DNA from 2 places in the Pseudomonas sp. GW821-FHT04C07 genome. Region 2 is predicted to be linked to the other one. Evidence: riboswitches for the same ligand, from Rfam matches in the RefSeq annotation. Region 2 holds a riboswitch; the other holds the start of a gene.
The links. Region 2 has a riboswitch for cobalamin ahead of cobO (cob(I)yrinic acid a,c-diamide adenosyltransferase). Riboswitches for the same ligand answer to the same signal wherever they lie in the genome.
Positions count from the first base shown of each region.

Region 1: it holds a riboswitch for cobalamin, as region 2 does, so the genes downstream of both, cobW (cobalamin biosynthesis protein CobW) here and cobO (cob(I)yrinic acid a,c-diamide adenosyltransferase) in region 2, are expected to answer to the same signal.

Region 1 is NZ_JBWKTM010000007.1:218,941-234,618, forward strand. Features, by position in the region: gene AC07UI_RS15365 (magnesium chelatase ATPase subunit I) at 1-725, opposite strand, end outside; gene cobN (cobaltochelatase subunit CobN) at 892-4,665, opposite strand; gene cobW (cobalamin biosynthesis protein CobW) at 4,669-5,748, opposite strand; cobalamin riboswitch at 5,843-6,056, opposite strand; cobalamin riboswitch at 6,245-6,473, shown strand; gene AC07UI_RS15380 (CbtB domain-containing protein) at 6,574-6,768, shown strand; gene AC07UI_RS15385 (CbtA family protein) at 6,780-7,481, shown strand; gene AC07UI_RS15390 (cobalamin biosynthesis protein) at 7,478-7,891, shown strand; gene cobM (precorrin-4 C(11)-methyltransferase) at 7,973-8,719, shown strand; gene nfuA (Fe-S biogenesis protein NfuA) at 8,923-9,507, opposite strand; gene AC07UI_RS15405 (fatty acid cis/trans isomerase) at 9,608-11,899, opposite strand; gene metH (methionine synthase) at 12,054-15,678, shown strand, end outside.
Region 2 is NZ_JBWKTM010000009.1:82,850-98,527, reverse strand. Features, by position in the region: gene AC07UI_RS17700 (MFS transporter) at 1-774, opposite strand, end outside; gene AC07UI_RS17695 (MarR family winged helix-turn-helix transcriptional regulator) at 827-1,231, opposite strand; gene AC07UI_RS17690 (adenosylcobinamide-GDP ribazoletransferase) at 1,313-2,044, opposite strand; gene cobC (alpha-ribazole phosphatase family protein) at 2,047-2,619, opposite strand; gene cobT (nicotinate-nucleotide--dimethylbenzimidazole phosphoribosyltransferase) at 2,616-3,671, opposite strand; gene cobU (bifunctional adenosylcobinamide kinase/adenosylcobinamide-phosphate guanylyltransferase) at 3,668-4,189, opposite strand; gene AC07UI_RS17670 (cobyric acid synthase) at 4,310-5,761, opposite strand; gene cobD (threonine-phosphate decarboxylase CobD) at 5,758-6,753, opposite strand; gene cbiB (adenosylcobinamide-phosphate synthase CbiB) at 6,746-7,654, opposite strand; gene bluB (5,6-dimethylbenzimidazole synthase) at 7,651-8,301, opposite strand; gene AC07UI_RS17650 (cobyrinic acid a,c-diamide synthase CobB) at 8,298-9,680, opposite strand; gene cobO (cob(I)yrinic acid a,c-diamide adenosyltransferase) at 9,691-10,302, opposite strand; cobalamin riboswitch at 10,380-10,615, opposite strand; gene AC07UI_RS17640 (hypothetical protein) at 10,773-11,357, shown strand; gene AC07UI_RS17635 (class I SAM-dependent methyltransferase) at 11,507-12,169, opposite strand; gene AC07UI_RS17630 (C40 family peptidase) at 12,193-12,726, opposite strand; gene AC07UI_RS17625 (C40 family peptidase) at 12,893-13,513, opposite strand; gene hda (DnaA regulatory inactivator Hda) at 13,727-14,431, opposite strand; gene AC07UI_RS17615 (AI-2E family transporter) at 14,665-15,678, opposite strand, start outside.

The DNA of each region.
Region 1 (15,678 bases), on a different contig from region 2:
AGCCCATCGACACCGGCGGCAAAGCAGCGTTCGGTAATGTGTGCCAAGGCCTGATCATCGAGGGGAATGCTGGCCAAGGCCGAGCGCGCCTGCTGGCAGCGTTCGCGCAGCGCATGCTGCTGGCTTTCCCACTGCGCACAAAACGCCTGCGGGTCGCTGTCGAAGTCCAGCCGACGACGGATGATCTGGCCGCGCTCAGTCGGCGGCGTCTGCCCGCTCAAGGCGACGTTCAAGCCAAAACGGTCGAGCAACTGCGGGCGCAATTCGCCTTCTTCCGGGTTCATGGTGCCAATCAGCACGAACCGCGCCGAATGCCGATGGGAAATCCCGTCACGCTCAATCAGGTTGATGCCGCTGGCGGCCACGTCCAGCAGCAAGTCCACCAGATGGTCGGGCAACAGATTCACTTCATCGACATACAACACCCCGCCGTCGGCCTTGGCCAGCACGCCGGGAGAAAACTGCGCCCGGCCTTCGCCAAGGGCGGCGTCCAGATCCAGCGTACCCACCAGGCGCTCTTCAGTGGCACCCAACGGCAAGGTGACAAATTGCCCGCTGGCCAACAGGTCCGCCAGACCACGGGCCAGGGTCGACTTGGCCATGCCACGCGGGCCTTCGATCAGTACGCCGCCAATCTTCGGATCGATAGCCGTCAAGCACAGCGCCAGCTTCAAGGCATCAGCACCGACCACGGCGCAGAGTGGAAAATGTGGGGTGTCACTCATGTTCGGGTCTCGGTTGGGTCGGGTCATGTGTCGTCTGTGTGATCGTTCCCACGCTCTGCGTGGGAATGCCTCAACGGACGCTCCGCGTTCGGCGCTTGATGTGACGCAGAGCGTCACGGGCTGCATTCCCACGCAGAGCGTGGGAACAGTCGGTGCTCACTCCAGGTCAGGTGTCTTCTTCTATATCCAGCAGCAAGTTCTCCAGCGCCTCACGATACTCACCCGGGTCGCTCCACATTCCGCGCTGCTGGGCTTCGAGCATGCGTTCGGTCATGTCGCGCAGGGCATGCGGGTTGTGCTGCCGGACAAAATCACGGGTCGCGGGATCGAGCAAATAGGCATCGGCCAGCAAGGCGTACTGATGATCGTCGATCAACTGCGTGGTGGCGTCGAACGCGAACAGATTATCCACGGTCGCCGCCAGTTCGAAAGCCCCTTTATAGCCGTGACGCTTGACCCCTTCGATCCACTTCGGGTTCGCCGCCCGGGAACGGATCACCCGGTTCAGCTCTTCCTTCAAGGTGCGGATCTTCGGCAGATCGGGCTGGCTATGGTCGCCATGGTAGCTTGCGACCGGCTCACCGCCGAGGCTTTCCACGGCGGCGAGCATGCCGCCCTGAAATTGGTAATAGTCATTGGAATCGAGCAAGTCATGCTCGCGGTTGTCCTGGTTTTGCAGCACTGCCTGAACCTGACTCAAACGCTGAGCGAATTGCTCGCGCGCCGCGGTGCCTTCATCGGAACCGCCATAGGCGTAGCCGCCCCAATTCAGATAGACCTCAGCCAGGTCTTCGCGGCTTTGCCACAAGCGACCGTCGATGGCGCCCTGTACGCCCGCGCCATAGGCGCCGGGTTTGGCGCCGAATATTCGCCAGCCGGCCTGACGCGTTGCGGCGTCCTCATCCAGCCCGGACTGCAACAGCGCCTCACGCTCACTGCGGACCTTGGCCGCCAGCGGATTCATGTCATCCGGCTCCTCCAGCGCGGCAACGGCCTGCACCGCCGCATCGAACAAACGGATCAGGTTGGCGAAGGCGTCGCGGAAGAATCCGGAAACCCGCAAGGTGACATCAACCCGCGGCCGGTCCAGCAGGCTCAGAGGCAGGATTTCGAAATCGTCGACCCGCTGACTGCCAGTGGCCCACACCGGACGCACACCCATCAACGCCATGGCTTGGGCGATATCGTCACCGCCGGTACGCATGGTCGCCGTGCCCCAGACCGAAAGCCCAAGCTGACGCAGGTGGTCGCCGTGATCCTGCAAATGCCGCTCAAGAATCAGGTTCGCCGACTGAAAGCCGATACGCCAGGCAGTGGTGGTCGGCAGGTTACGCACGTCCACCGAGAAAAAGTTACGCCCCGTGGGCAATACATCCAGCCGCCCGCGGCTCGGCGCACCGCTGGGGCCCGCCGGAACGAAACGCCCGCTCAGGGCATCCAGCAGACCGCGCATTTCTGCCGGGCCACAGGCGTCCAGACGCGGCGCAACGACTTCGCGCAGGCTTTCGATAATTGCCTTCACCTCGGCCCAGCCCGGTTCGTTCAACGTGTCGACATCAGCGCTTAACACCCGCTCGATCAACTGCGCGGCAAACAGCTCGAGGCGCTCACGGCTATCGCCGGTGGTGCGCCAAAGCTCATTGCTCAGCGTTTGCAGTTCAACCGGTCGCGGTCCGGTCCAGGGATCAGCCAACACACAGTCCAGCGGATCGAAACCCAGTTCGAAGGCCTTGGCCAAGGCTCGCAGCAAACTCGACTGCGCACCGCGTCCATCGCCACGGGGAATACGCAGTAACGCCAACAGGGTATCGATGCGCAAGCGGCCGGTTGGCGACTCGCCGAACACATGCAAGCCATCGCGGATCTGCGACTCCTTCAAGTCGCACAAATAGGTGTCCAGACGCGGCAGCCAGATCGCCGCGTCAGCGTCGCTGTCGAGCTTTTCGTCCAGTTGCAGTTCGCGGTCGATCCGGGTTTCGCGCACCAGTTTCAGAATGTCGCGCTGCAACTCCCGGGCTCGGCGCGGATCAAGCAACTGCGCTTCGTAATACTCGTCGGCCAGCAACTCGAGATCGCGCAGCGGGCCGTAGGTTTCAGCGCGGGTCAACGGCGGCATCAGGTGATCGATGATTACCGCCTGGGTGCGACGCTTGGCCTGGGCGCCCTCACCCGGGTCATTGACGATAAACGGATAGATGTTCGGCAATGGCCCCAGCAGCGCATCCGGCCAGCAGTTTTCCGAAAGACCGACGCCCTTGCCCGGCAACCACTCGAGGTTGCCGTGCTTGCCGACGTGGATTACCCCATGGGTGCCGTAGGTTTGTCGCAACCAGAAATAGAACGCCAGATAGCCATGAGGCGGCACCAGGTCCGGGTCGTGATAGACCGCGCTCGGGTCGACCTGATAGCCCCGCGCCGGTTGAATGCCAACGAAAGTCAGGCCAATACGCAAACCTGCAATCATCATCCGCCCGCCGCGAAACATCGGATCGCTTTCAGGCGCGCCCCAGCGCTCAAGCACCGCGTTGCGATTGGCTTCGGGCAAGGCGTTGAACATCGAAAAATAGTCGTCCAGTGCCAGGCTTTGCTGGCATGGCCGCTGGTCGATGCTCTCCAGATCATTGCTGACCCCGCCAAGCAATTGCTGAATCAGCGCTGTGCCACTTTCAGGCAGTTGCGCCGGCAGCGGATAGCCCTCAGCGTGCAGCGCCCGCAGGATATTCAGCGCAGCGGCCGGGGTGTCGAGGCCCACGCCGTTGCCGATCCGACCATCGCGGGTCGGGTAGTTGGCGAGAATCAGCGCGATACGCTTTTCGCCGTTCGGTACCCGCGCCAGATCAATCCAGCGCCGCGCCAGTTCTGCGACAAAATCCATACGCGCAGGCGCAGGTCGGTAGCAGACCACATCGGACTGACTGCGCTCGCTGCGCCAGGCCAGGTCCTTGAAGCTGATGGGCCGACTGATGATGCGCCCGTCCAGCTCCGGCAAAGCGATATGCATGGCCAGGTCTCGCGGCCCGAGGCCCTGCTCGCTGGCGCGCCAGCCGGGCTCGTTGTCCTGGGCGCAGATCGCCTGGATCACCGGGATATTACGCCGGAAAGGCCGCAGATGCGGTGCTTCAGGACTGGACTGGGCAAAACCGGTGGTGTTCAGAATCACCCCAGCCTCGACCTCGTCCAGCCAATCCTCGACCATCGCCAGGCAGCCAGGCTCTTTCAAACTGGCCAGCGCAATCGGCAACGGGTTAAGCCCCGCCGCCTGCAAGCGCTGGCAGAAAACATCGATAAAAGCGGTGTTCGCCGCCTGCAGGTGCGAGCGATAGAACAACACCGCCGCCACGGGTTGATCAGCGTGCCAGTCGGCTTGCCAATCGCTGAGCGTGGCGCTGCTTTTGCGCGGATGGTAAATCGCCGTACGCGGCAGGATTTGTGGTTCGGCCCATGGGTAATCGCGATCCAGCCAGCGACTGGCCAGGCAGCGATACAGGTCCAGCGCGTTGCCCAAACCACCTTGACGCAGGAAGTGCCAAAGCCGATCGCGGTCTTCGGCGACCACCGTGCTCAGGTCGCTCAGTTCCGGGTCGGGACGATCGTCGCCGGGCACCAGAACCAGTTGCACGCCCTTTTCGGCCAGCTGCACCAGACGCTCGATGCCGTAACGCCAATAGCCGATCCCGCCGTGCAGCGAGATCAGAATGACTTTGGCGTGACGCAAGACTTCGTCGACATACAGATCGACCGAGGCGTGGTTTTGTACCTGCATCGGATTGGCCAGACGCAGGCTCGGATAGTCGTCTGGTAATTGCTGCGCGGCTTCGGCGAGCAGCGCCAGGCTGGAATCGCCGCTGCACAGGATCACCAGCTCGGCGGGGGTTTGTCCAAGGTCGGCAATGTTGTCATCCGACACGAAACCGCCGGGCTGGGTCCTGAGCAGGTGCATGGCTCAGGCGCCGAGTGCGGCGCGCAATTGCGCTTCGATCAGAGCGGCATCCAGTTCCTGGCCAATCAGCACCAGGCGTGTTGCACGCGGCTCATCGGCGCGCCAGGCACGGTCGAAATGTCTGTCGAAGCGCGTGCCCACGCCCTGGATCAGCAAGCGCATCGGCTTGTTCGCAACCGCCGCGAAGCCTTTGACCCGCAGAATGCCGTGCTGAACCACCAGCTGGGTCAGGGCATCCAGCAGCAGGCTTTCGTCGGCCTGGGGCAGTTCGATGGAAATGGAATCGAAGGCGTCGTGGTCATGGTCATCATGCCCTTCACTATCGGCATCACCGTCGTGGTGATGGTCGTGGTGGCTGTGACGGCTGTCGATATGCTCTTCGGAACCGGCGCCCAGACCAATCAAAACCTCCAGAGGCAAGCGACCGCTGCTGGCTTCGATGATTTTTACTGCTGGCGGCAGTTCTTCGGCGACTTCCAGGCGCACTTTGGCCAGGTTTTCAGGGCTGATCAGGTCGGCTTTGTTGAGGATCACCAGGTCGGCGCTGGCCAGCTGGTCGGCGAACAGTTCGTGCAGCGGTGATTCGTGGTCCAGGTTCGGGTCAAGCTTGCGCTGGGCGTCGACTTGATCCGGGAACGCAGCGAAGGTGCCGGCGGCCACGGCCGGGCTGTCGACCACCGTGATCACTGCATCGACAGTGCAGGCACTGCGGATTTCCGGCCACTGGAAGGCTTGCACCAGCGGTTTGGGCAGCGCCAGGCCAGAGGTTTCGATGAGGATGTGATCCAGGTCGGTGCGACGGGCAACCAGCTCGCGCATCACCGGGAAGAACTCTTCCTGGACGGTGCAGCACAGGCAACCGTTGGCCAGTTCATAGACCCGGCCGCTGGCCTCTTCTTCAGTGCAACCGATGGAACATTGCTTGAGAATTTCGCCGTCGATGCCCAGCTCGCCAAATTCGTTGACGATCACCGCGATGCGGCGGCCCTGGGCGTTATCAAGCATATGCCGCAGCAAGGTGGTTTTGCCCGAGCCGAGGAAGCCGGTGACGATGGTGACGGGAAGTTTGGCCAGTGTTTTCATCGGATGCCCTTTGGCAAGGTGGCGGGCATACGGGACGACAACCACACCGATGGGCGCGGAAGATTTCGCCACCGGATCACCCCGCCCGGTTGTAGTGAGAATCTGGTACGAGGCAGGTCTCCTGGCTGACGGCCTGCCGGTCTTTCGACTGGCGATTTCTGCGCCTTCCCGCTCGCTCTATGGATAGAGGGTGCAGTGGCATGGCAGAAACGGAACCGTTCACAGTTGCGGGGGCAGCCGCGGCATTGACCGCGTTCCCTTCTTAGCTTCGGCGAGAGTGCCGAAGAACCTCGAAAGCGCAAGGCTACGCATCGCTTGGGGGCGGGTCAATGTCCGGCGAAATACATCGTTGCCTGATCTGGCGCCTTCGCGGGCAAGCCTCGCTCCTACAAGAGCGCCGCTACACCTGTAGGAGCGAGGCTTGCCCGCGATGAAAGCACCACAGTTACCAGGTGAGAAACCTTGCCAATTGACTCTCATCCCCCGCCCATGCTCTCCTACGCAACTTGTTACGGGTGCCCTTCACAGGGTGAAACGGGAAACCGGTGAGTCATGTGCTTTACTCAAAGCCTTGATCAGTCCGGTGCTGCCCCCGCAACGGTAAGCGAGCGAAGAGTCAGATCCACTGTGCCAGCAGTCCGGCATGGGAAGGTGACTTTTGCAGGTGAAGGCGCTGGCCCAAACCCCTCGTGAGCCCGGAGACCGGCCCGCAATACTGAAATAACAAACCCGCGGTGGGCGGGCGCTGTTTGAACCGCTGCGAGCCTGTCTCGCAGGGGTTTTCATGCGCTCGATTCACCCGCTGACACATCAGAGGGAAGCGCCATGTCGATCATCAGCAGCACCCGCCACGCAGGCACCGCCAGCACCACGTCCACCCTGAGCCAACGTCTGATTGCCGCCATCGGCGCATCGATTCTGGGCGCGTGCCTGGTGTATTTCGCCGGTTTCTCGCATATCGAAGCGGTGCACAACGCCGCCCACGACACCCGTCACAGCTCCGCTTTTCCGTGCCATTGAGACCTGCTGACATGATCAAGCGTATTGCGCAAACCGCAGGTTTCACAGGGCTGCTCGCGGCCTTGTTGCTGACCTTGCTGCAAAGCTTCTGGGTCGCGCCGCTGATTCTCCAGGCGGAAACCTATGAAAAGGCCCCGGCCGCCGAAGTTCACGAACACGCTGAAGGCGCCATGGCCGGTCATACCCACGATGCCGAAGCCTGGGAGCCGGAGGACGGCTGGCAGCGCGTGCTCTCGACCACCGGTGGCAATCTGGTGGTGGCCGTCGGTTTCGCCCTGATGCTTGCGGGTCTCTATACCCTGCGCGCTCCGGGTCGCACGTCCGAAGGTTTGCTCTGGGGCCTGGCCGGTTACGCGACCTTCTGCCTGGCACCGACCATGGGCCTGCCGCCGGAGCTGCCCGGCACTGCCGCCGCTGACCTGCTGCAACGGCAGACCTGGTGGGCCGGGACCGCGGCGTCCACCGCTGTCGGCATTGCGCTGATCGTGTTTGGCAAACACTGGCTATTGAAGATTCTCGGCGTGGCAATTCTGGCGGTACCGCACATCATTGGCGCGCCGCAACCGCAGGTGCATTCCAGCCTGGCGCCGGAAGCGCTCGAAGCACAATTCAAAATCGCTTCGCAATTGACCAACGCCGCGTTCTGGCTGGCCCTGGGCCTGATCAGCGCCTGGTTGTTCCGTCGCAAAAGCGAAGGCCAATACCGCGCATGACTGACATCAGCACAGCGCCGACCCTGGTGGTCGGCCTGGGCTGCCAGCGTGGCTGCCCCGCCGCCACGCTACAGGCGTTGCTCGATCAGGCGTTGCAGGCTCACCACATCGATCTGCAAGCGATCCAGGCCCTGGCCAGTATCGACCTGAAACGAGAGGAGCCTGGCCTGCTTGAGCTGGCTGCGCAATTGGCATTGCCGCTGACATTCTTCAGCAGTGCACAGCTCGCTGCCTATGAGCCACAATTGAGTCATCGCTCAGAGATCGCCTTTGAACGCACCGGTTGCTATGGCGTGGCCGAAAGCGCTGCGCTGGCACTGGCCGAGCATCTGACGCAAAGCCCGGCCAAACTGCTGATCTCGCGACAGAAATACGCCCAGGCCACCTTTGCATTGGCATCTGCGCCGTAAAATCCCCGATAATCCCCGCCCTTGATCATGAGCAATCTTCATCTGAAGCATTGCCGACACGACTTTGCACAGGAAACAGCCATGACCGTCTACTTTATCGGCGCAGGTCCCGGCGACCCGGAACTGATCACCGTCAAAGGCCAGCGGCTGATCCGCAGTTGCCCGGTCATCATCTATGCCGGCTCGCTGGTGCCCGCTGCCGTGCTGGAAGGCCACCAGGCCGAACAGGTGATCAACAGCGCAGAATTGCACCTGGAGCAGATCATTGAATTGATCAAGACCGCCCATGGCAAAGGTCAGGACGTGGCCCGGGTGCATTCCGGCGATCCGAGCCTGTACGGCGCAATTGGCGAGCAGATTCGCTATTTGCGCGAGTTGAATATTCCCTTTGAAATCATCCCTGGCGTAACGGCAACCGCAGCCTGCGCGGCCCTGCTGGGCGCGGAGCTGACGCTACCGGACGTGTCCCAGAGCGTGATTCTGACCCGCTATGCCGACAAAACGGCGATGCCGGCCGGGGAAGAACTCGGCAGCCTGGCACAGCATGGAGCGACCATGGCGATTCATCTGGGGGTCAATCATCTGGAGAAAATCATCGCCGAACTGGTCCCGCACTATGGCCTGGACTGCCCGATTGCAGTGATTCATCGCGCCACCTGGCCGGATCAGGATTGGGTGGTGGGCACATTGGCTGATATTACTGAAAAGGTTCAGGCAAAGGGATTTCGTCGTACCGCGCTCATCCTGGTGGGTCGGGTGCTGGCCAGCGACAATTTCAGTGAATCGTCGCTGTATCGTGCCGGGCATGCGCATTTGTACAGACCCTGAACATGATCGTCCCCACGCTCGCGCGTGGGAACACCTCAACGGACGCTCTGCGTCAGCTCCTGGGACGCGGAGCGTCCCGGGCTGCATTCCCACGCGGAGCATGGGAACGATCAATACGAGGGCTATGTAATGACCACCTCAAATCCCAGGCATAAAAAAACGGCGCTCACGGGGCGCCGTTTTTTCTGTTTGCAGCGAACACCTTAGTAGTAGGCGTTTTCTTTCTGCGTATGGTCGGTGACGTCGCGTACACCTTTAAGCTCCGGAATACGCTCAAGCAGTGTGCGCTCGATGCCTTCCTTCAAGGTGACATCAGCCTGGCCGCAGCCCTGGCAACCACCGCCGAATTTCAGCACGGCGATACCGTCTTCAACCACATCGATCAGGCTGACCTGACCGCCGTGGCTGGCCAGCCCCGGGTTGATTTCGGTTTGCAGGTAATAGTTGATGCGCTCGTTCACCGGGCTGTCAGCGTTGACCATCGGAACTTTGGCGTTTGGCGCCTTGATGGTCAGTTGGCCGCCCATACGATCGGTGGCGTAATCAACCACGGCATCGTCCAGGAAGGCTTCGCTGAAGGAATCGATATAAGCGGTGAAGCTTTTGAGCCCCAGCGCGGTATCTTCCGGTTTTTCTTCGCCCGGCTTGCAATAGGCAATACAGGTTTCGGCGTATTGGGTGCCAGGCTGGGTAATAAAGACTCGGATGCCGATTCCCGGGGTGTTCTGCTTGGAAAGCAGATCAGCCAGATAATCGTGGGCAGCATCGGTAATGGTAATAGCGGTCATGGAAACTCCTCGCAGGCTTGGACGCAGTTTACGCCAATCATCGCGCCGGACAAAGTCCTAGTATTTTTGTCGGGAAAGAACTGGCCATCCTCACCATCGATTACAGGTTCTCGTAGCGGTTCATGTCCAGCACGCCCGCTTCCACCGGCTCGGTTGCGCGAATGTACTCGGTCAGGTCATGGAAGTACTGCCAGAACTGTGGATGGCTGCGACGAATCCCCCAGCGATCAACGATTTTCTCGAAGTGATCAGCATCCTTGGCGCTCTCCATTCGCGCAACAAACTCGGGAACCTGCTCGGCCGGGATGTTGAAGATGAAGTTCGGATAGCTGCTGAGTACGCCTGGATAAATCGTCAACGTATCCAATCCGGGTTGATAACGCAGCGCCTCGCCGAGCAGGAACGCCACGTTACTGTGGGCGCGGTTGCGCAGCAGGCTGTAGACCTCACGCTTGCCGCTTTTGGTCTCGATGCGCAGCATCGTGGCCTCTGGCAACTGATCGATGACCCGAAGCCCCGCAGCCGGGCGCGAGACCAGGCGACTCAAGGCCTGTTCGGCGTCTTGCAGGGCCGGATCGATATTCGGCCGTGAGCAATACGCGCCGTCACAGCGATTGATCGGGTCAGGCCTGGCGTTCAAGTCACCGTAGCGCGCCAGCAGTTGGTTGGCGAAATCGCGCTTCGGGTCCTTTTCATCCAGCTTCAGTGCGGTGCGTTTGTCGTTGTCGATGCTTTCATAGTCCAGCCACATCTTGAACTTGCCGCTGCTCTGGTACCAATCGTCGAGATAATCGTTCCGGGAATCGGCCGGCATCAGGCGCAGGAAGTTCTGCTCGGCGCCGTTGCGGATCAGGTCGAAATACAGACGGGTCTGGGCCTGGTGGGAAACGTTTCCGAATACATCGAAATTGACCGCCAACTGATAATACGTGCGTTCCAGCAACGGATAGTCGAACAGCCACATCGTTTGCGGTACGTCACCGATCAAGCCTTTGTTCACCGAGGCGCTGTCGAAGTGGCGGAAAATGCTTAGCAAGGCGTTGTCGTTGCCGGCCCACAGAGTCGACCAGCTTGGTGCTGGCGCATCGGCGTAGGTGTCCCGGCGCAAGGCTTCATATTCGTTGCGCTTGTCGCGATAGTTGTGCCACAGGGTCAAGACACTGCCGACATCATCATTTTGTCCCGGCATCGCCAGCAACGGCGTTGCCTTAGTGCGGTAGTTGCGGTTGGTGATGTACAGGTCATGTTCCGGCGCCTGGAACAACGCCCAGAAGTTGTCGCGAATCACGTCAGTAGCAATCTGCCCTCGGCAGACCGGACCACGGATAAAGGTCCGCACAAAGTATTCGGCATTATCGAGCATGAACTGATAACGCGCTTGCGCCGGAATCGCCTCGAACGTTTCGAACGGATTGGCCCGCCGCTCCGGCCCGTAACCGGGCAACGCATTGACGTACCAGTTACCGCTGTAGAACAGGGTTTTGACCCGCGCCATTTTTGCCGGGCCCAGGCCAAAAGTGATGTGGGTCTTGTGCACGATCACACCCTGCACCGGCCACAAGCGGTAATAGATCTGAGTACCGGGGTCGTCATTTGGACGACGGGTGGCGATCAGGTCGATCGGCTTCCCCGGCGGCGTACGCGAACGCACCCATTGGAAGAAATGCCCCGGCTCACCGCCCTTGAAATAGATGTGTGCCAGGAACAAATGCTCAAACAGCCATCGAGCGACCAGGCTTTCCCGAGCGCCCGGGGCATTGAGCAGGCTTTCCCACTGAACAATCTGCAACGCCTCCTGGGCACTGGGCGCCAGGCCTTGATCATCGATCGGTGCCCCTGACGCCAACCAGCGTTGCAGGGTCTGGTACTGCTGATCGGTCAGGCCCGTCACCGCCAGCGGCATGCCCTCTTTGGGATGTGCACCGGCATAGCTGTCAAACTCGCCCGGCATTGGGCACATGTTCTCGCGCTCGAGGCCCAAAACGATCTCCTCGGGCAACTTCGCGTTGGGCCGAAGTGGCGTTTTGTGGCCCAGTTCAAGCATTCGCGCCATCAGCGCCGCCTGGCTGCCCTGAGCATCGAGCACTGAATAGAAATCCTCACGCTGCCAGGCCGCCTTGCCAAAGGCGTCGTAGAACAGCCGCGTCGGCCTTGAGGCTTGACTGCGCTGGCCGTTATAGACCGGCATTTTCGTAGCGCCCCGTGCCGCGCCCTCCCCACTGCCCAGATTGAGCTGACAGGCGGAGTCATAGCAGGCATGGCAGGCCACGCACTTATCGGTAAAGATCGGTTGAATATCACGGGTATAGGAAATCGCTGGCGCCGGACCTTGCGCTGTGGCGGCGAGACTTAACAGCAGCAAAATACTGCCGATGACAACGCGATAAGACATGTCCCTGGTTCCGGCGATAGAAAAACGTCGCGATTCTACCGGTCTAACCCGGCCACCAACATGAGCGATATTCATGCAAAAGCCTGTCATGCTCTAAAAGCACACAGGTTTGCTATCATCGCCCTTCTTTGTATTGGCCTTTCCAGGTAGTCCTATGTCCGATCGCAGCGCTCGCCTTCAAGCTCTCCATCAAGCCCTCAAAGAGCGCATCCTGATTCTCGATGGCGGCATGGGCACGATGATCCAGAGCTACAAGCTCGAGGAACAGGACTACCGTGGCAAACGCTTCGCTGACTGGCCGAGCGACGTCAAAGGCAACAACGACCTGTTGATTCTTAGCCGCCCGGACGTGATCGGGGCGATCGAGAAGGCGTATCTGGATGCTGGCGCCGACATTCTCGAAACCAACACCTTTAACGCCACCCAAGTGTCCCAGGCCGATTACGGCATGGAAGCACTGGTCTACGAGCTAAACGTAGAAGGTGCGCGCCTGGCGCGCAAGGTGGCCGACGCCAAGACCCTGGAAACCCCGGACAAGCCGCGCTTCGTCGCTGGCGTGCTCGGCCCGACCAGCCGCACCTGCTCGCTGTCACCGGATGTGAACAATCCGGGCTACCGCAACGTGACCTTCGATGAGCTGGTGGAAAACTACACCGAAGCCACCAAAGGCCTGATCGAAGGCGGTGCCGACCTGATCCTGATCGAAACCATCTTCGATACCTTGAACGCCAAGGCAGCGATCTTCGCCGTGCAAGGTGTGTATGAAGAATTGGGCGTCGAACTGCCGATCATGATTTCCGGCACCATCACCGACGCCTCCGGCCGTACCCTGTCCGGTCAGACTACCGAAGCCTTCTGGAACTCCATCAGCCACGCCAAGCCGATCTCTGTCGGTCTGAACTGCGCCCTTGGCGCCCGTGAACTGCGGCCGTACCTGGAAGAACTGTCGGACAAGGCCAACACCTACGTTTCAGCGCACCCGAACGCCGGCCTGCCGAACGAATTCGGTGAATACGACGAACTGCCGGCAGACACTGCCAAAGTCATCGAAGAGTTCGCCCAAAGTGGCTTCCTGAACATCGTCGGCGGCTGCTGCGGCACTACCCCCGCGCACATCGAGGCGATCGCCAAAGCGGTGGCCAGCTACGCACCGCGGCCGATTCCGGAGATCGCGAAGGCCTGCCGCCTGTCGGGCCTGGAGCCGTTCACCATCAATCGCGAGTCGTTGTTCGTCAACGTCGGCGAGCGGACCAACATCACCGGTTCCGCGCGTTTCGCCCGCCTGATCCGTGAAGACAACTACACCGAAGCGCTGGAAGTCGCCCTGCAGCAGGTCGAGGCCGGCGCGCAGGTGATCGATATCAACATGGACGAGGGCATGCTCGATTCGAAGAAGGCCATGGTGACCTTCCTCAATCTGATCGCCGGTGAGCCGGACATCTCCCGCGTGCCGATCATGATCGACTCCTCCAAGTGGGAAGTCATCGAAGCTGGCCTCAAGTGCATCCAGGGCAAAGGCATCGTCAACTCCATCAGCATGAAGGAAGGTGTCGAACAGTTCATTCATCACGCCAAACTGTGCAAGCGCTACGGCGCTGCAGTGGTGGTGATGGCTTTCGACGAAGCCGGTCAGGCCGACACCGAAGCGCGCAAAAAGGAAATCTGCAAACGCTCCTATGACATCCTGGTCAACGAGGTGGGCTTCCCGCCGGAAGACATCATCTTCGACCCGAACATCTTCGCCATCGCCACCGGCATCGAAGAGCACAACAACTACGCCGTCGACTTCATCAACGCCTGCGCCTATATCCGTGACCACCTGCCCTACGCGCTGACGAGCGGTGGCGTGTCCAACGTGTCGTTCTCGTTCCGTGGCAACAACCCGGTGCGTGAAGCGATCCACTCGGTGTTCCTGCTGTATGCGATCCGCAACGGCCTGAGCATGGGCATCGTCAACGCCGGCCAATTGGAGATCTACGACCAGATCCCGGCCGAGCTGCGCGACGCCGTCGAGGACGTGGTGCTCAACCGCACGCCGGAAGGCACCGACGCCTTGCTGGCCATCGCCGACAAGTACAAGGGCGACGGCAGCGTCAAGGAAGCCGAAACGGGCGAGTGGCGCAGCTGGGACGTCAACAAGCGTCTGGAGCATGCGCTGGTCAAAGGCATTACTACGCACATTGTCGAAGACACCGAAGAATCCCGGCTGTCGTTCGCCCGCCCGATCGAAGTGATCGAGGGCCCGCTGATGTCCGGCATGAACATCGTCGGTGATCTGTTCGGCTCCGGTAAAATGTTCCTGCCACAGGTGGTGAAATCCGCCCGTGTCATGAAGCAGGCCGTGGCCCACTTGATCCCGTTCATCGAGCTGGAAAAAGGCGACAAACCGGAAGCCAAGGGCAAGATCCTCATGGCCACGGTCAAGGGTGACGTGCACGACATCGGTAAGAACATCGTCGGTGTGGTGTTGGGCTGTAACGGCTACGACATCGTCGACCTCGGCGTGATGGTGCCGGCAGAGAAAATCCTCCAGGTGGCCAAAGAACAGAAGTGCGACATCATCGGTCTCTCCGGCCTGATCACCCCGTCGCTGGACGAAATGGTCCACGTCGCCCGCGAAATGCAGCGCCAGGATTTCTATCTGCCGCTGATGATCGGCGGTGCGACCACCTCCAAAGCCCACACCGCGGTGAAGATCGAGCCCAAGTACAGCAACGACGCGGTGGTCTACGTCACCGACGCCTCACGCGCCGTGGGCGTGGCGACCCAGTTGCTGTCCAAAGAATTGAAACCCGGCTTCGTCGAAAAGACCCGCCTGGAATACATCGAAGTCCGCGAGCGCACTGCCAACCGCAGCGCCCGTACCGAACGCTTGAGCTACCCGGTGGCGATCGCCAAGAAACCGCAGTTCGACTGGAGCAGCTACCAGCCGGTCAAGCCGACCTTCACCGGCGCCAAGGTCCTGGACAACATCGACCTCAAGGTGCTGGCCGAGTACATCGACTGGACGCCGTTCTTCATCTCCTGGGATCTGGCCGGCAAGTACCCGCGCATCCTCACCGATGAAGTCGTGGGCGAGGCGGCCACCTCGTTATTTGCCGATGCTCAGGAAATGCTCGCCAAGCTGATCGACGAAAAACTCATCAGCGCCCGCGCGGTGTTCGGCTTCTGGCCGGCCAATCAGGTGCAGGACGATGACCTGGAAGTCTACGGCGACGACGGCCAACCATTGGCCAAGCTGCATCATCTGCGCCAGCAGACCATCAAGACCGACGGTAAGCCGAACTTCTCGCTGGCCGACTTCGTCGCACCGAAAGACAGCGGCATCACCGACTATGTCGGCGGTTTTATCACCACCGCCGGGATCGGTGCCGAAGAAGTGGCCAAGGCCTATCAGGACGCCGGCGACGACTACAACTCGATCATGGTCAAGGCCCTGGCCGACCGTCTGGCCGAAGCCTGTGCCGAGTGGCTGCACCAGCAGGTGCGCAAAGACTACTGGGGTTATGCCAAGGACGAACAGCTCGACAACGAAGCGCTGATCAAAGAGCAATACACCGGCATCCGCCCTGCCCCCGGCTACCCGGCGTGCCCGGATCACACCGAGAAAGGCACCTTGTTCAAGCTGCTGGATCCTGCTGCGAGCGAACTCAAAGCCGGCCGCAGCGGCGTGTTCCTCACCGAACACTACGCGATGTTCCCGGCCGCCGCCGTCAGCGGCTGGTACTTCGCCCACCCGCAAGCGCAGTACTTTGCCGTGGGCAAGATCGACAAGGACC
Region 2 (15,678 bases):
GAACAGCCCGATCAGCGCCAACACTGTGGTTCCGGTGGTGGCGGGCAGATGCTGATCCACCAGATACGCCGGCAAATGCACGCCGATAAACACCACCTGAAAACCACAGACAAAAAAACCGAACGCCAGCAGCCAGAAGCCGGAATGCGAGCAAGCCTCACGCACGGCCTCGGACAAGGTCTGCTCATGCCCGAATACCGGCAACGGGTTGTCCTTGAGCATGCTTACCAACGGCACGATCAACGCCACCAGCAAACCCAGCACCAATAGCGCCGCCGACCAGCCAAGCCAACCGATCAACCCCAGGGTCCCGGGCAACATGGCGAACTGGCCGAAAGAGCCGGCAGCGCTGGCGATCCCCATAGCCATGCTGCGTTTCTCGGGAGGAACAGCGCGCCCAACCACCCCCAGAATCACCGAGAAAGAAGTGCCCGACAGACCGATACCGATCAACAAACCAGCACTGAGCGATAACGACCAGGCCGAATCGGACAACCCCATGCACACCAATCCGAGGGCATACAACACCCCGCCGAGCAGCACCACTTTCGCCGCGCCGAAACGGTCGGCCAGCGCACCGGTAAAGGGTTGCGCCAGGCCCCAGATCAGGTTCTGCAAGGCAATGGCGAACGCAAACACCTCACGCCCCCAACCAAACTCCGCACTCATCGGTGCCAGAAACAACCCAAAGCCATGTCGCACTCCCAAGGACAACGCGAGAATCAGCGCACTCCCGAGAAGAACCCAACCGCTGGTACGCCACATCGATGTCATTCTTGTTCTCCGGTAGCGGGTATATACCCGCTTATGATCGGACTTATTGCCTTCAGGCAAGCTCGTCCAGCAAGGCCAGCAAGGTTTCCCGCTTTTCTGCACCCAGTTTCTCGATCAAACGCTGCTGCGCCGCTTCCCACGCCGGCAAGGCCGCCGCCAGTCGCTCTAGCCCGGTTTCAGTGAGCAGTACAACACGATTGCGATGATCTTCACCCTCGACCAGCGTAACCAGACCTTCACCCTCCAGCACCCGCAGATTGCGCCCCAGGGTACTGCGGTCCAGGCCCATGGCGTGCGCCAGGGTCGAAATGCTCGGTTGATCCAGACGTTGCAAATTGCACAGTAAAGAATACTGCGCAACGTTGATCCCGAAGCCGTCGAGAGCGCCGTCGTAATACCTGCTGACGCCTCGGGCGGCACGACGCAGGTTGGTGCATAAACATTGGGAAGGAAGCATAGTGCGTGTATATACCCGCGGTTGAGGGAAAGCAAGTTTTGAAGGATTTCTACGGTACGCTCTTCATCGCCCTACAAATCATCAGACCAACGCCAATCCCACCAACACCGCCACTTCCAGCAGCTCCAATAAGGCGCCTGCGGTATCGCCAGTAGTCCCACCCAACCGCCGCATCATTACTTGTCGCAACCAGAAGAACACCGCTGTCGCCAGCACTGCGGCAAACACACCGTGTAATCCCGCGATCAGCACACAGGCCACCGTGCTCAGCAACAACACCTGTTTACCGGCCATACGCGGAAGATGATCAGCCAATGCCTGTCCCAGCCCACCGGCTCGCACGTAAGGCGTCGTCAGAAACAACCCCAGCAACGCGCTGCGGCCGATTAAAGGCGCCAGGATCAACGCAATGCTGTGCTGCTGCTCGATCAGCGCCAGCAACGCGGCAAATTTGAGCAGCAGCACCAACACCAGCGTCACGACCGCAATCGGCCCGCTGCGCGGGTCCTTCATGATGGTCAGGGTGCGCTCACGATCACCAAAACCACCCAGCCAGGCATCGGCGCTATCGGCCAGGCCATCCAGATGCAAACCACCGCTGAACAAGACCCAGGCAGTCAGCAACAGCGCAGCGTGCAACAACAAGGGCGCCCCGGCGAGCCCCCAGTTCAACGTCCACAACAACCCGCCGAGCAGCAACCCCACCAGCGGATAAAACAGCAACGAACGGCCCAGTTCCTGCGGCTGCGGCATACCCGGCAGACGTATCGGCAAGCTGCTGAGAAATTGCAGGGCGATCCAGAAAGGCAGCATGTTCAGATTCCTTCGCTCAACCTGAGATTGGCCTCGACCCGCAGCGAAAACAGCGCACCGTGGCCGACTTCAACGTTGAGCAATTGCTCGCGGGGCAGACCACGAGCCTGGGCCAACAGCAAACGCATGACCCCGCCATGGCTGATCAGCAACACCCGCTCACCGGCATAGGTTTGGTGCAGCCGCTCGACCGCCGCCAGCACCCGTGCCGAAAACTGCGTCACCGGCTCGCCCCCTGGCGGGGTGAACCCGTAGGGATCCGCCCAGAACAGGCCCAGCGCTTCGGCGTCGGTTTCCATCAACGCCGCTGCACTCTGCCCTTCCCAGGTACCGAAATGCAGTTCTTGCAGGTCTTTTTCCAGCTGCACCGGCAACCCAAGACGTGCGCCCAGTTCCTCTGCGAAACGTGCGCAACGTTGCAACGGCGAGCTGACCAGTCGATCCCACGGCCCCTTTGCCAGCACCGCGGCGCGCATTTGCTCCCAGCCCTTGGCCGTCAACGCGTCATCCAGACTGCCGCGCAAACCGCCACCGAGTTCGGTTTCGCCGTGGCGCAGCAGGTCCAGTTGCATCATGCCGGGCGATCCGCCACAGCCGCTTCCGCGAAGGTTGCCATTTGGCCATGCAGGTCACAGGCCAGTCGCAACAACGGCACTGCCAACGCGGCACCACTGCCCTCACCCAGGCGTAAGCCAAGCTCTAGCAAAGGCTCGGCCTTCAATGCCTCAAGCACATGACGATGACCCGGCTCGGCACCGCGGTGACCAAACAGCAGCCAGTCGCGACACGCAGGATTCAAGCGCACCGCGACCAACGCCGCGACGCTGCAGATGAAGCCGTCCACCAGCACGGCCACGCCTTCCTGGGCACAGGCCAGATAAGCCCCGACCAGCGCCGCGATTTCAAAACCGCCGAGATTGAACAAGGTCAGCAGCGCATCGCCGCGCTGGGCGGCATGCAATGCCAGCGCGCGCTCGATGACGTGCACTTTATGGCTGACGCCCGCGGCATTCAGGCCAGTGCCAGGCCCAACCAGATGCGCCACCGGACAATCGAGCAACGCGCAGGCCACGGCGCTCGCAGCCGTGGTGTTGCCGATGCCCATCTCACCGCCGATAAACAGCTCGGCACCTGCCGCAATGGCACGGCGCACGCTGTCCCGTCCGGCTTGCAGGGCTAATTCGCCTTGAGCATGCGTCATGGCGGGGCCGTTAACAAAGTTCTGTGTGCCAGCGCCAATGTTCAGATGACGCACGCCCGGCAGATTCAGCGAAGGCGTGACAGTGCCCAGATCGACTACTTCGAGCTGCGCCCCCAGTTGCCGCGCCAACACGCTGATTGCCGCACCGCCGCTGACGAAGTTGTGCAGCATCTGCCCGGTGACTTCCTGAGGGAACGCCGAGACGCCTTCAGCGACTACGCCGTGGTCACCTGCAAAGATCGCAATCCATAACTGATTCAGACTCGGCTTGATACGCCCTTGCAACCCGGCCAACTGCACCGCGATGGACTCAAGCTGGCCCAGGGAACCGGCCGGCTTGGTCAATTGCTGCTGACGGACCGCCGCCTGCTCGTAAGCCAGCGCATCGATCGGTTTGCACGGGTTCAGCCACCAGGAGTTATTCATAACGCAGTTCCTTTCAAAGTCAGGGGCAGGCCGGCGACGGTCAGTACGACACGCTGACAGCGCTCAGCCAGGGCTTGATGCAACCAACCGGCTTCATCGACATAGCGGCGAGTCAATTCGCCCAGCGGCACGACACCCAGACCGGTCTCGTTGCTGACAAAAACAATTTCACCCGGCAAAGACTCCAGGCACTCCAGCAGCGCCTCACGCTCAAGGGCCAGGCGCTCGGGGTTTTCCAGCATCAGCAGATTGGTCAGCCACAAGGTCAGGCAATCCACCAGCAGGCAACGTTCGGCACTGGCGGTGTCGCGCAATACGCGGGCCAGCTCCAAGGGTTCTTCGATCAATGACCATTCAACCGGACGACGCTGGCGATGATGGGCAATGCGCTCGTTCATTTCGCCATCCAGCGGCTGGCTGGTCGCTATATAAGTCACGGCCAGACCGCTGTCGCAGGCGAGTTTTTCAGCCAGACGACTTTTACCGGAGCGGGCGCCGCCGAGGATCAGTTGCAGCATGTTCGAAATCCTTTAATGAGCGGTGTGGCCATTGACGCCTCGCGGGCAAGCCTCGCTCCTACAGGTTTCACCGTATCTGTAGGAGCGAGGCTTGCCCGCGATGGCGGCATCAGGGTCACCCTAAATCCCACAGAGTTCGCGCAAATAGCTCGTATCAAGATGCTTTTCCACCAGATCGGCCAAGCGCTCAATGTCACGCTCGCGCAAGGAGTGGTAGTCCACCTCCTGCACCTCCTGCAAACCCGCCCAGCGCAACAGCGCACTGCAGGCCGCCGACGACTCGAACAGGCCATGCAGATAGGTGCCGAAAATCTGCCCATCCGTACTTTGCGCGCCATCACTGCGGCCGTCATCCAGATACACGGCAGCCCGCTCCAGCGCGGCACCGGTAGTGACTCCGGCATGAATCTCATAACCGTTGACTGGTGCGTCTTCCAGCGCCAGATGGCCACGTACGTTGCGCAGTTGCTTCTCTTCTTCAAGGACTGTGGCGAAGGCCAGCAGGCCCAGACCGGCACTGGACCCCGGCGCACCTTCAAGCCCCAGCGGGTCATGCAACTGCTCGCCGAGCATCTGCAAACCGCCGCAGATTCCCAGCAACTTGCCGCCGTAGCGCAGGTGCCGCGAGATAGCCGTGTCCCAGCCGTTGGCGCGCAAGAACGCGAGGTCGCTGCGTACGCTTTTCGAACCGGGAAGAACAATCAAATCAGCCGGAGGAATCGGCTGGCCCGGACCGACGAATTGCAGATCGACTTGCGGGTGCAGACGCAGCGGATCGAAATCGGTGTGGTTGCTGATGCGCGGCAAGACCGGCACCACCACTTTCAACACCTGCCCGACCTTGTCGGTCTGACGCTGATCGATGCCGTCTTCAGCCTCCAGGTGCAGGTCCATCACGTATGGCAACACGCCAACTACCGGCTTGCCGGTGCGCTCCTGGAGCCAGTCGAGGCCCGGTTGCAGCAAGGCAATGTCGCCACGAAAACGGTTGATGATGAAGCCTTTGACCCGTGCCTGCTCGCTGGCCGACAACAATTCCAAAGTGCCCACCAAATGGGCAAACACTCCACCGCGATTGATGTCAGCGATCAGCAACACCGGGCAGTCCACCGCTTCGGCAAACCCCATGTTGGCGATATCGCCAGCACGCAGATTAATCTCGGCCGGCGAACCCGCACCCTCGACCATCACCACCGGGTAGGCGGCATTCAGGCGTTGATGGGAGGCCAACACCGCCTGCATGGCGATGGCTTTGTAGTCGTGATAGGCCACGGCGTTCATGCTGGTCACCGCGCGACCATGAATGATCACCTGCGCGCCGGTCTCACTGTTGGGCTTGAGCAGCACCGGGTTCATGTCGGTGTGCGGTTCAAGATTGGCGGCCTGAGCCTGCACCGCTTGTGCACGACCGATCTCGCCGCCATCCGCCGTTACCGCGCTATTGAGCGCCATGTTCTGCGGTTTGAAGGGCACGACGCGGACGCCTTGGCGGGTCAGCCAGCGGCACAGCGCCGTTACCAGCGTACTTTTACCGGCGTCCGAGGTGGTGCCTTGCACCATCAGCGTGGTCATGGTGTTTGTTCCTTGGTGTAGGCCTCTAACGCTTGATTGAGGCGCAGCCAATCGGCTTCATCGGCCGGCAAGCCGAAACGCAGGCTGCTGTTGTGGGTAAACAACCGCAACAGAATGCCGCGTTGAGCCATGAATTCGTGCAGATGTTCAGCGCGCTCAGTGATCAGCCATTGGAACAAGGCGCAGCCGCCCTGTGGCTTGAATCCATGGTGCTCAAGCACTTGCGTCAACCGTTGACTGGCTTCTTCGCTGCGCAGACGTTGCCGGGCATGCCCCACCGTATCGCGCAGGCAAACCTGCCCCAACACCCGTGTCGGCCCACTGACCGCCCAGGGTCCGACCTGTTCGGCGAGCAATTTGAGCAGTTTGCGCTCGGCCAGCACGAAGCCCAGACGTACACCGGCCAAACCGAAAAACTTGCCGAATGATCGCAAAACGATCAACCCGACCTGATTGGCATGAGCGGCCAGACTGAGCTGCGGTGTGTTGTCCATGAACGCTTCATCGACCACCAGCCAGCCGCCGCGTTGCGCCAGTCGAGCATGCCAGTCGAGTAACCGATCCGGGGTCAGGCTCAGGCCGGTGGGGTTATTCGGGTTGACCACCACCAGCACGTCAAGGTGGTCGAGAAAGAAGTCTACTTCCTGCTCCAGCACCTCACGCACGATGTAGCCGCAGCGGCGCCATGCCTCGGCATGCTCGGCGTAACAGGGCGAGAGCACGCCAACCTTGCCGGCACGGCGTAATCGCGGCAGCAACTGGATCGCCGCTTGCGAGCCCGGAACCGGTAGCACTTGAGTCGCGCCGTAGTAATCGCAGGCGGCTTGCTCAAGACCATCATCGGTTTCCGGCAAACGCGCCCAGGCCCGCAGAGGGATCTGCGGTACCGGCCACGGCCAAGGCGCAAGGCCACTGGACAGGTCCAGCCAATCCGCTTCGGCAATACCGTATTGCAGCGCGGCCTTGCGCAACCGTCCGCCGTGGTCAAGCATAGAGCTCAGCTCCCACGCAGAAAATCAGCAACCATAACCACACCCCGCGCTGCACCAGTTGCCAGCCACGGTCGATGGAGTTGGCATCAGCCGGCACGCCCTCACCCAGTTGCGGACGCTGGTGCAGTTCACCGTGGTAGATCGCTGCCCCGCCCAACTCTACGCCCAAGGCCCCCGCGCCCGCTGCCATTACCGGACCTGCGTTCGGGCTGTCCCAGGTGGGTCCCTGAGTCCGCCAGCACTTCAGCGCCAGACGGGTCTTGCCCAAGAGCGCGTAGGTCAGGGCAACCAGGCGAGCAGGAATATAGTTAAGAGCATCGTCGATCTTCGCCGCCGCCCAGCCAAAGCGTTCGAAGCGTTCATTGCGATAGCCCCACATCGCGTCCAGCGTATTACTCAGGCGATACAGCACCACCCCCGGTGCGCCGGCGACGGCAAACCAGAACAACGCAGCGAACACCGCATCGCTACCGTTTTCCAACACCGACTCAGTGGCGGCCCGGGCGACTTCCGTGGAATCAAGCTCACTGGTCTGACGGCTGACCAGATAGCCCACTCGACGTCGTGCTTGCTCCAGGTCATCGCTGCGCAGAGCCTGAGCGACCGGCTTGACATGCTCGCCAAGGCTGCGCAAGCCAAGGGCGCAATACAACGCGAGGATCTCGACCAGCCAACCGATATATGGCAGCCAGGCAAAGGCGGTCACCAATAGAGTCAGCGGCAACACCGCCATCACCCAGGCAGTGACGCCGTGACTGCGCCAGCCACGACCGCCGGAGTTGAAACGTTGCTCGATGCGATCGGCAAAACGGCCGAACGCCACCAGCGGATGCCAGCGCCTGGGTTCGCCCAGCAGCGCATCCAGCGCGACCGCGGCGGCACTCAACAACGCCACACTCATTGACTCACTCCCCAATAATTCTCATACAGCAATTCACTCAGCGGGCGCGGCTGCGCCCAGCCTTCAAGCACCAACATGGGGGCCGGATAAAACGCCGTGACCGGACCCAGGCACAATACCGCCAGCGGTTTGGCCCCGGCCGGCAGACCCAGCAAGTCGGCCAGCGCCTGGGGCTCGAACAGCGACACCCAGCCCATCCCCAGGCCTTCGGCGCGGGACGCCAGCCAGAGATTCTGAATAGCGCAGGACAACGACGCCATGTCCATCTCCGGCAAGGTCCGGCGCCCAAAGATATGCCGCTCGCGATCGTCCATCAGCGCGGCGACCAGCACTTCAGCGCAGTCGTTGATGCCTTCGACTTTCAACTTCATGAAGTCGTCGGAACGTTCGCCCAGCGCCTCGGCAGTGCGTACACGTTCTTCTTCGACCAGTTGCTGAATTTTGCCGCGCAACGGGCGGTCGGTGATGCGGATAAACCGCCACGGCTGCATCAGGCCCACGCTTGGAGCTTGATGGGCGGCCTCGAGCAGACGCCTGAGCAGTTCGGGCTCGACGGTGCCGCCAGCAAAGTGACGCATGTCGCGGCGCTCGCCAATCACGCGATAAACAGCCTCACGTTCGGCCGGACTAAAGGCGTTGTCGGTCATGGCCTCTTCGCGAGCAAGCTCGCTCCTACAGGAAGTACACGATCTAGTGTGGGAGCGAGCTTGCTCGCGATAGCGGTTTGCGAGCCAGGCGCAAAAAGTGCTGCCACCGCAGAGGGATTGGAAGGGAAATAGAAGTGCACATAGGAAGCGGTCATTCGACCGTCACGGTAGACCGCTTCGGCGCCACGCCCACCGTTAGGACTCAGGCCCCGGGCTATCGGCTCAAGCGCTGTACTGGTCAGCGAGTGATGATAGGTGTGGCCGCGCAACGAGCCCTCTGGCAGATCAACCGCCTGCAAGGCCAACGCCGCGAGACGCTTTTGCATCACCGCTTCGCCGGCGAGCAACCCCACCAGTTCGGCGCGCTGACCGTCGACATCGGTCAGAGAGTCGAGCAGATACAACATGCCGCCACACTCGGCCAGCAACGGCTTGTCGGCCGCGTGGTGCGCGCGGATCGCAGCCAGCATCGTGGCGTTTTCCGCCAGCGCAACATGATGCAATTCCGGGTAGCCGCCCGGCAGGTACAAGCTGTCAGCCTCGGGCAGTTCGCGATCATGGATCGGCGAAAAGAACAGCAACTCGGCGCCCATCGCCCGTAGCAGGTCCAGGCTCGCCCCGTAGGTGAAAGCAAATGCCTCATCGCGAGCCACGGCAATCCGCACACCGGCTAATAATGGCTCGGCGACGACAACCTCAGGCGCAGCGAACCCGACTGCCGGCGGCAACGCCACTTCACAACTGCTGGCCAAGGCTTCGGCCGCCGCGTCGAGGCGCAGATCCAGATCATTCAGTTCGCTGGCCTGCACCAGGCCCAGGTGGCGGCTCGGCAGTTCGATCCCGGTTTCGCGAGACAGCGCGCCATACCAGCGCAGGCCTTCGGTCAGGCTGCCTTCGAGCAATTGCGCGTGGCGCAACGTGCCAACCCGGTTGGCCAGAACGCCGGCAAACGGCAAGTCCGCCTGATAGCGCGCCAGCCCCAAGGCCAGAGCACCGAACGTCTGGGCCATGGCCGTACCGTCGATCACGGCGAGCACCGGCACGCCGAAGTGCCGCGCCAAATCGGCGCTGGATGGCGTACCGTCGAACAGGCCCATGACGCCTTCGATCAGGATCAGGTCAGCCTCGCCCGCCGCTTCCCACAGCAGTCGACGGCTTTCTTGTTCGCCGACCATCCACATGTCCAATTGATACACCGGCGCGCCGCTGGCGCGCTCGAGAATCATTGGGTCGAGAAAGTCCGGACCGCACTTGAATACCCGCACCTTGCGCCCCTGATTGCGATGCAAGCGGGCCAGCGCGGCGGTCACGGTGGTCTTGCCCTGACCGGAAGCCGGTGCGGCGATCAATACCGCCGGACAATGACGTGCATCACTCATGCTTCAATACTCACAGCTCAATGCCCTTTTGCGCTTTGATCCCGGCCTGGAACGCATGTTTGAGCACGCCCATTTCGGTAACCGTGTCGGCCAGATCAATCATTTCGGGCTTGGCGCCGCGGCCGGTTACCAGCACGTGCTGCATTGGCGGGCGAGCCTGCAAATCGCTGAGAACCAGGTCCAGGTCGAGATAACCGTGCTTGAGGGCGATGTTCAGCTCGTCAAGCACCACCAGGCCAATGGCCGGGTCACGCAGCAGTTCACGGGACACTTCCCAGGCCGCTTCGGCTGCGGCGATGTCACGCTGGCGATCCTGGGTTTCCCAGGTGAAGCCTTCGCCCATGACGTGAAAGCGTACTTGCTCGGGGAAGCGTCGAAAGAACAGCTCCTCCCCGGTGCTGTTGCGACCCTTGATGAACTGCACCACGCCGCATTTCATTCCGTGGCCCATGGCCCGTGCAAGCATGCCAAAGGCAGAACTGCTCTTGCCTTTGCCGTTGCCGGTCAGGACCAACAGCAGCCCGCACTCGTTCGGCGAGTTGGCAATACGCTCGTCGATCACGGCTTTTTTGCGCAACATACGCGCCAGATGGCGTTCGTCACGATCGGGGGATTCAGTCATGGCAGCTCTCCGTTGGAACGATAACGGGGGGGCAGGAATAGAAATAGACGGCATAAGCCTGGCATCGCCCACCGTGATGCCGCTGGATGGATCAGGCCGGTCTCCGGGCTCATGAGGGGCATCGCTGCCGAGCTGCACGCCTTCCCGTATCGACAGTCGACACAGTGGCCAAAAGCGCAGCCTTGACTCATTTACCGTTGCGGGGGCAGCGCCGGGATCGCTGTCCGTTCTGTTAAAGAACGCACACTCACCGGCTTCCCTGTTTCACTCTGTCGACCTTGGGTCACAGAGCACCTGAAACAAGTCGCGAAGGTTAGAGGGTTGGGGGTGGAGCGTCAATTAAACCCGGGGCGTTCGCCCGCGATATTATGTGCCGTCGTTCAATAAACTGACGCCAATCTTGTGCCACACTGAAAGCAGTGATATCAAATAGCCACAACACTAACATCACAAAAATAAAGGTGGGCAACATGCAAGGCATGATCATCAGCAATCCGAAGCTGGAATTCCTGCGCCCAGTGCTGGAGCGCTGGTTTGAATGTATCGATCGCTACATCCAGGTACGCGGTGATAACGAATCCCCTTATTGGTTTGATGAACGCGCCAACCTTGGGCTGCTCTCGGCTGCCGCCTGGATGTCGGAAATGGTGACACTGGAACAGACCCCGACGAAAAAACAGCAGGAAGACGGCGACCGCAATGGACGTGCCGACCTCTACATCGCCACCAATGAGGAACGGGTCTACATCCAGGCCACCCAGCGCTGGCCACGGGTCAATAACCTGAACCTCACTCAAGCGCTGCTCGACGCCGTGAGCGATGCCAGGAAGATCAGCTACGCCAGCGATCTGAAGCTCGGCTGTCTGTTCGTAGCGCCACACAAACCCCAACACAGCGCCACCCCCGAAGAACTCCAGGACATGGTCGACGATCTGCAAAAGGAACATACCTGCGCCGTGGCCTGGTACTTCCCTTACCCCTATCACAAGTTGCGCAATGAAGCAGGCAACTATCATCCGGGCGTCGCCGTGCTATTCAAAGAAGCCCGCGGCTGAAACGCTGAACCACCGGGCAGCTTCGCCTCTCTATGGTTACATCGGTGCATTCATAGGGGAACCAGCATACTCAAGCCGCAACTCGCCACTGCCATCGCCATCGCCATCGCCATCGCCATCGCCATCGCCATCGCCAGCAAGCTGTGCTCCTACAGTTTGCGGCACAACGTCAGGCCATCGCCTAACGGCAACAGTGACAAGTCGACACGCAAGTCATCCTTCAAGGCGCGGTTCAATGCCTGGATGGCTCGAGTGTCTTCACTCTCAGGATTCACCTCAAGCACCCGCCCGCTCCACAGCGTGTTATCGAAAATCGCCAGACCGCCACTTCGCAGCAGACGCAAGGCACTCTCCAGATAGGCTGGATAGTTGGCTTTGTCAGCATCGATGAAGATCAAGTCGAAACAGCCACCCTGCCCTTGCTGCTCGATCTGCGCCAGGGTTTCCAGTGCAGGCGCCAGACGCAAATCAATTCGCTGCGCCACACCCGCCTCCTGCCAGTAACGGCGTGCAGTGGCGTTGTAATCACCCGGGATATCGCAGCAAATCAAGGTACCGTCATCCGGCAAGGCTGCGGCCATGCACAAGGCGCTGTAGCCGGTGAAAGTACCGACTTCCAGCAAACGCCTGGCGCCGGTCAGCTTGACCAACAACGCGAGGAACTGACCCTGCTCGGGCGCCACCTGCCAGCGGGCCATGGGCAAGGCCTGGGTTTCGTCACGCAAGCGGCGCAACAACGGCGTTTCGCGCAGGGAAACATCCAGCAGATAGCTGTAGAGGGAATCGTCGAGATTGAGAGTGCGAGCGGTCATGACAACCTCTGCAAAGGTGCGACCTAAGGGTTGCGCGCCAGATGCTCAGGCTGCAATACCCGCTTGGCGCTTAGATAGGCTTTCTGCCAATAGGTTTTGGACAGACTGTCCAGCTTAACCGTTCCGCCAGTGGCCGGCGCGTGAACAAACCGGCCTTCGCCGACATAGATCCCGGCGTGACTGACTTGCGAGCCGCCATTGGTGGCGAAAAATACCAGATCGCCGGTTTGCAGTGCATTCTGGTCGACATCCTGAGCGCGCATGCCGATCATCTCGCGGGTCGAACGCGGCAGAGTGATGCCAGCTGCATCGCGATAGACATAGCCGATCAGGCCACTGCAATCAAAACCCGAATCCGGTGTATTACCCCCCCAACGATAAGGCGTACCCACCAGGCCCAACGCACGGAAAAGCACGTCTTCAGCGGCAGGCGAATAGGTTTGAGGGGAAGCGAAAACAGGAGGCCGAACCACCGGAGCTGGCGGCGGAGTATGGCTGGCGCATGCACTGAGCAGTGCGGCGAAAACGAGAAGGGCGAGGCGGGCCGACGTCGACATATGCAGAACAATCCTGATCTGGATGCGGCTTTCTCTGCCGTGAGGCTGAAAACAAAACCGCGTAAGCAGGGCTTACGCGGTTAGGTTATCAACAATAGGTCAGGATTCTAGCGGCTACGCGTCAAACTTCAAGTAAGACTTTAACTTAACCTTACAAAAAGATTGATTACTTGCTAGCAGTGACCGTGGTCGGGGCCATGGCGAGTGCGCGCTTGGCTTCGATGAAGGTTTTGCTCCAGTAGCTGTCGCCCAGGTTATCGACTCGAACACCACCGCTACGACGGCTGCTGGAGTGGATGAACTGGTCATCACCCAGGTAGATCCCCGCGTGACTGACACGGCCACGGCGACCACTGGTGCTGAAGAACAGCAGATCACCGGGCTTGAGGTTGTTGCGAGCGACCAGCGGTGCGTCAACGTTGATCATCTCGCGAGTGGAGCGCGGCAAATTCATGCCCGCCTCTTCACGAAACAGATAACCGATGAAGCCGCTGCAATCGAAGCCAGCCTCGGAGGTGCCACCGAAACGGTAGCGGGTACCGATCAGAGACATACCACGCTCAAGGATGCTGTCGGCCAGAACTGGCAGCTGGTACGGCTTGCTGCCGGCGAAGTCGGCCAGTTCTTTTTCAGTCGCCAGTTCTTCCCGGTAAGCAGCGGAAGACTGGGCAGTAACAGAATTTTTAAACTGTTGTTCTTGCTGTTGCGACACCGGAGAGTGAGCAGCGCAACCAAACAACAGGGTGACGAGTGCGAGAGGCACGAGGGGTGCGAAGCGCTTTAGCATGGGCACGACCGTGGCTGAAGATATAAAGAAGCCGCGACTATGCCTTCTATCATCCTCATTTGCAAATTCAATCGATGTAAATGTGACTTATCGGTTTCTCGTTTACATCTAAGGCCTTAAGCCCGATATAAACGCTCGCGCACCCTGGAAGCATCCCTGGAGCGGGTTTTCTGGCGCCTTGAAAGTGCCAAAAAAGCGCTACAGACTGCGGTTTTACCAGCCTAGGGTTTCTTTAAGGAAGGGAATGGTCAGCTTGCGTTGCGCCTGCAACGAAGCCTGATCGAGACGTTCCAGCAGCTCGAACAACGCACTCATGCTGCGAGTGCCGCGAGTGAGGATAAAGTGCCCGACCTCATCGGTCAGGTGCAGACCACGACGCGAAGCACGCAATTGCAGAGCTCGCAGCTTGTCTTCATCGGACAGTGGACGCATCTGGAAAATCAACGCCAGGGTCAAGCGTGATTTCAAGTCCGCCAGCTTCACCGGCAATTCACGTGGGGAGGTTGAAGCGGCGATCAGCAGACGCCGACCACTGTCACGCAAACGGTTGAACAGATGGAACAACGCCTCTTCCCAGTCCGCTCGCCCCGCTACCGCCTGCAAATCATCCAGACAGACCAGCTCGTATTGCTCAAGGTTGTCGAGAATTTCGATACCGCGATCCAGCAACTCTGCCAGCGGCAAGTACACCGCCGGCTCGCCCATTTGTTCAAAACGCAAGCAAGCGGCTTGCAGCAAGTGCGTACGCCCGACGCCATCCTTGCCCCAGAGATAGATCAGGCTTTCGGTCCAGCCGGCGTCGGCTTCGCAAAGCCGCTCGACATAGCCGAGTGCAGCGGCATTGGCGCCTGGGTAGTAGTTGATAAAGGTGGCGTCATCACGCAGACGCACACCTAGGGGCAGCTGAATCGGTTTCATGCTGACTGAACAGTTCCAAACGAACCGTTAGTGGCCTCTGTGTAAAGTTTGCAAAGTTTATACCCGTGACGCCGGGCGCACAATGCAGCAGACCATAAGCAAAATCAAAGGTTTGCGTTAATTTACGGGTACCGACGGGGTTTGTTTGACGGCGGATGTGACAGCCATGAACACCCTACAGGCCTGCCCGGCAATGAGCCGGGCAGCCTTGGGCGCTTAATCGACAGCGCATCTCAATCAGAATCTTCCACACCACTGTACATGCCAGAATCTTTATACAAATCATGGACATGGCGCACCAGCACCATGATCACCGCTGCCACCGGCAACGCCAGCAGGATCCCGGTGAATCCAAACAGCTCACCGCCTGCCATGATCGCAAAGATCACCGCCACCGGGTGCAAGCCTATCCGGTCCCCCACCAACAACGGCGTTAGCACCATGCCTTCCAACGCCTGACCGACCATGAACACCGCGACAATGCCAATCATCGAATACAGATCACCACCAAACTGAAACAACCCGACGATCAACGCCGCGCCAATCCCGATGACAAACCCCATGTATGGCACGATGGCCGCCAGGCCGGCAATCAGACCGATCAACAGCCCGAGCTCCAGCCCGACCAGCATCAAGCCTGCTGCATAGATCACACCCAAGGCCAGCATCACCAGCAACTGACCGCGAACAAATGCCCCAAGTACTTCGTGGCACTCTCCTGCCAATGACACCGCACGCTCTTCACGATTGCGAGGTAGCAGGCTACGGATCCTGGCCATCATCAGATCCCAGTCCCGAAGGAGGTAGAAACTGACCACCGGGATCAACACCAGGTTAGCCAGCCAGGCGATCAACGCCAGGCCGGAGGCCGTTGCCTGGCTCAGTACCACACCGACAATGTCGGTGGTCTGCCCCATATGCTCACTGATCGCAGCCTTGACCTTGTCGAACTTCCAGAAACCTTCTGCAAGCCCCAGTTTCGACTGCACCCAAGGCATCGCCGTGTGCTGCAACCAATCGAGCATTTGCGGTGCCAGCTCATACAGCCGGAACAACTGCTTGGCCAGCATGGGCACAAGAACCAGCAACAACGTCATGACGATCAAGGTGAATAGCGCGAACACTGCCACCACGCCCCAGGTTCGCGAGAGGCCGAGCTTTTCCAGCCGATCCACCAGAGGGTCGAACAGATAGGCCAGCAGCAGCGCCACCAGGAACGGTGAGAGGATCGGATGCAATAGATACAC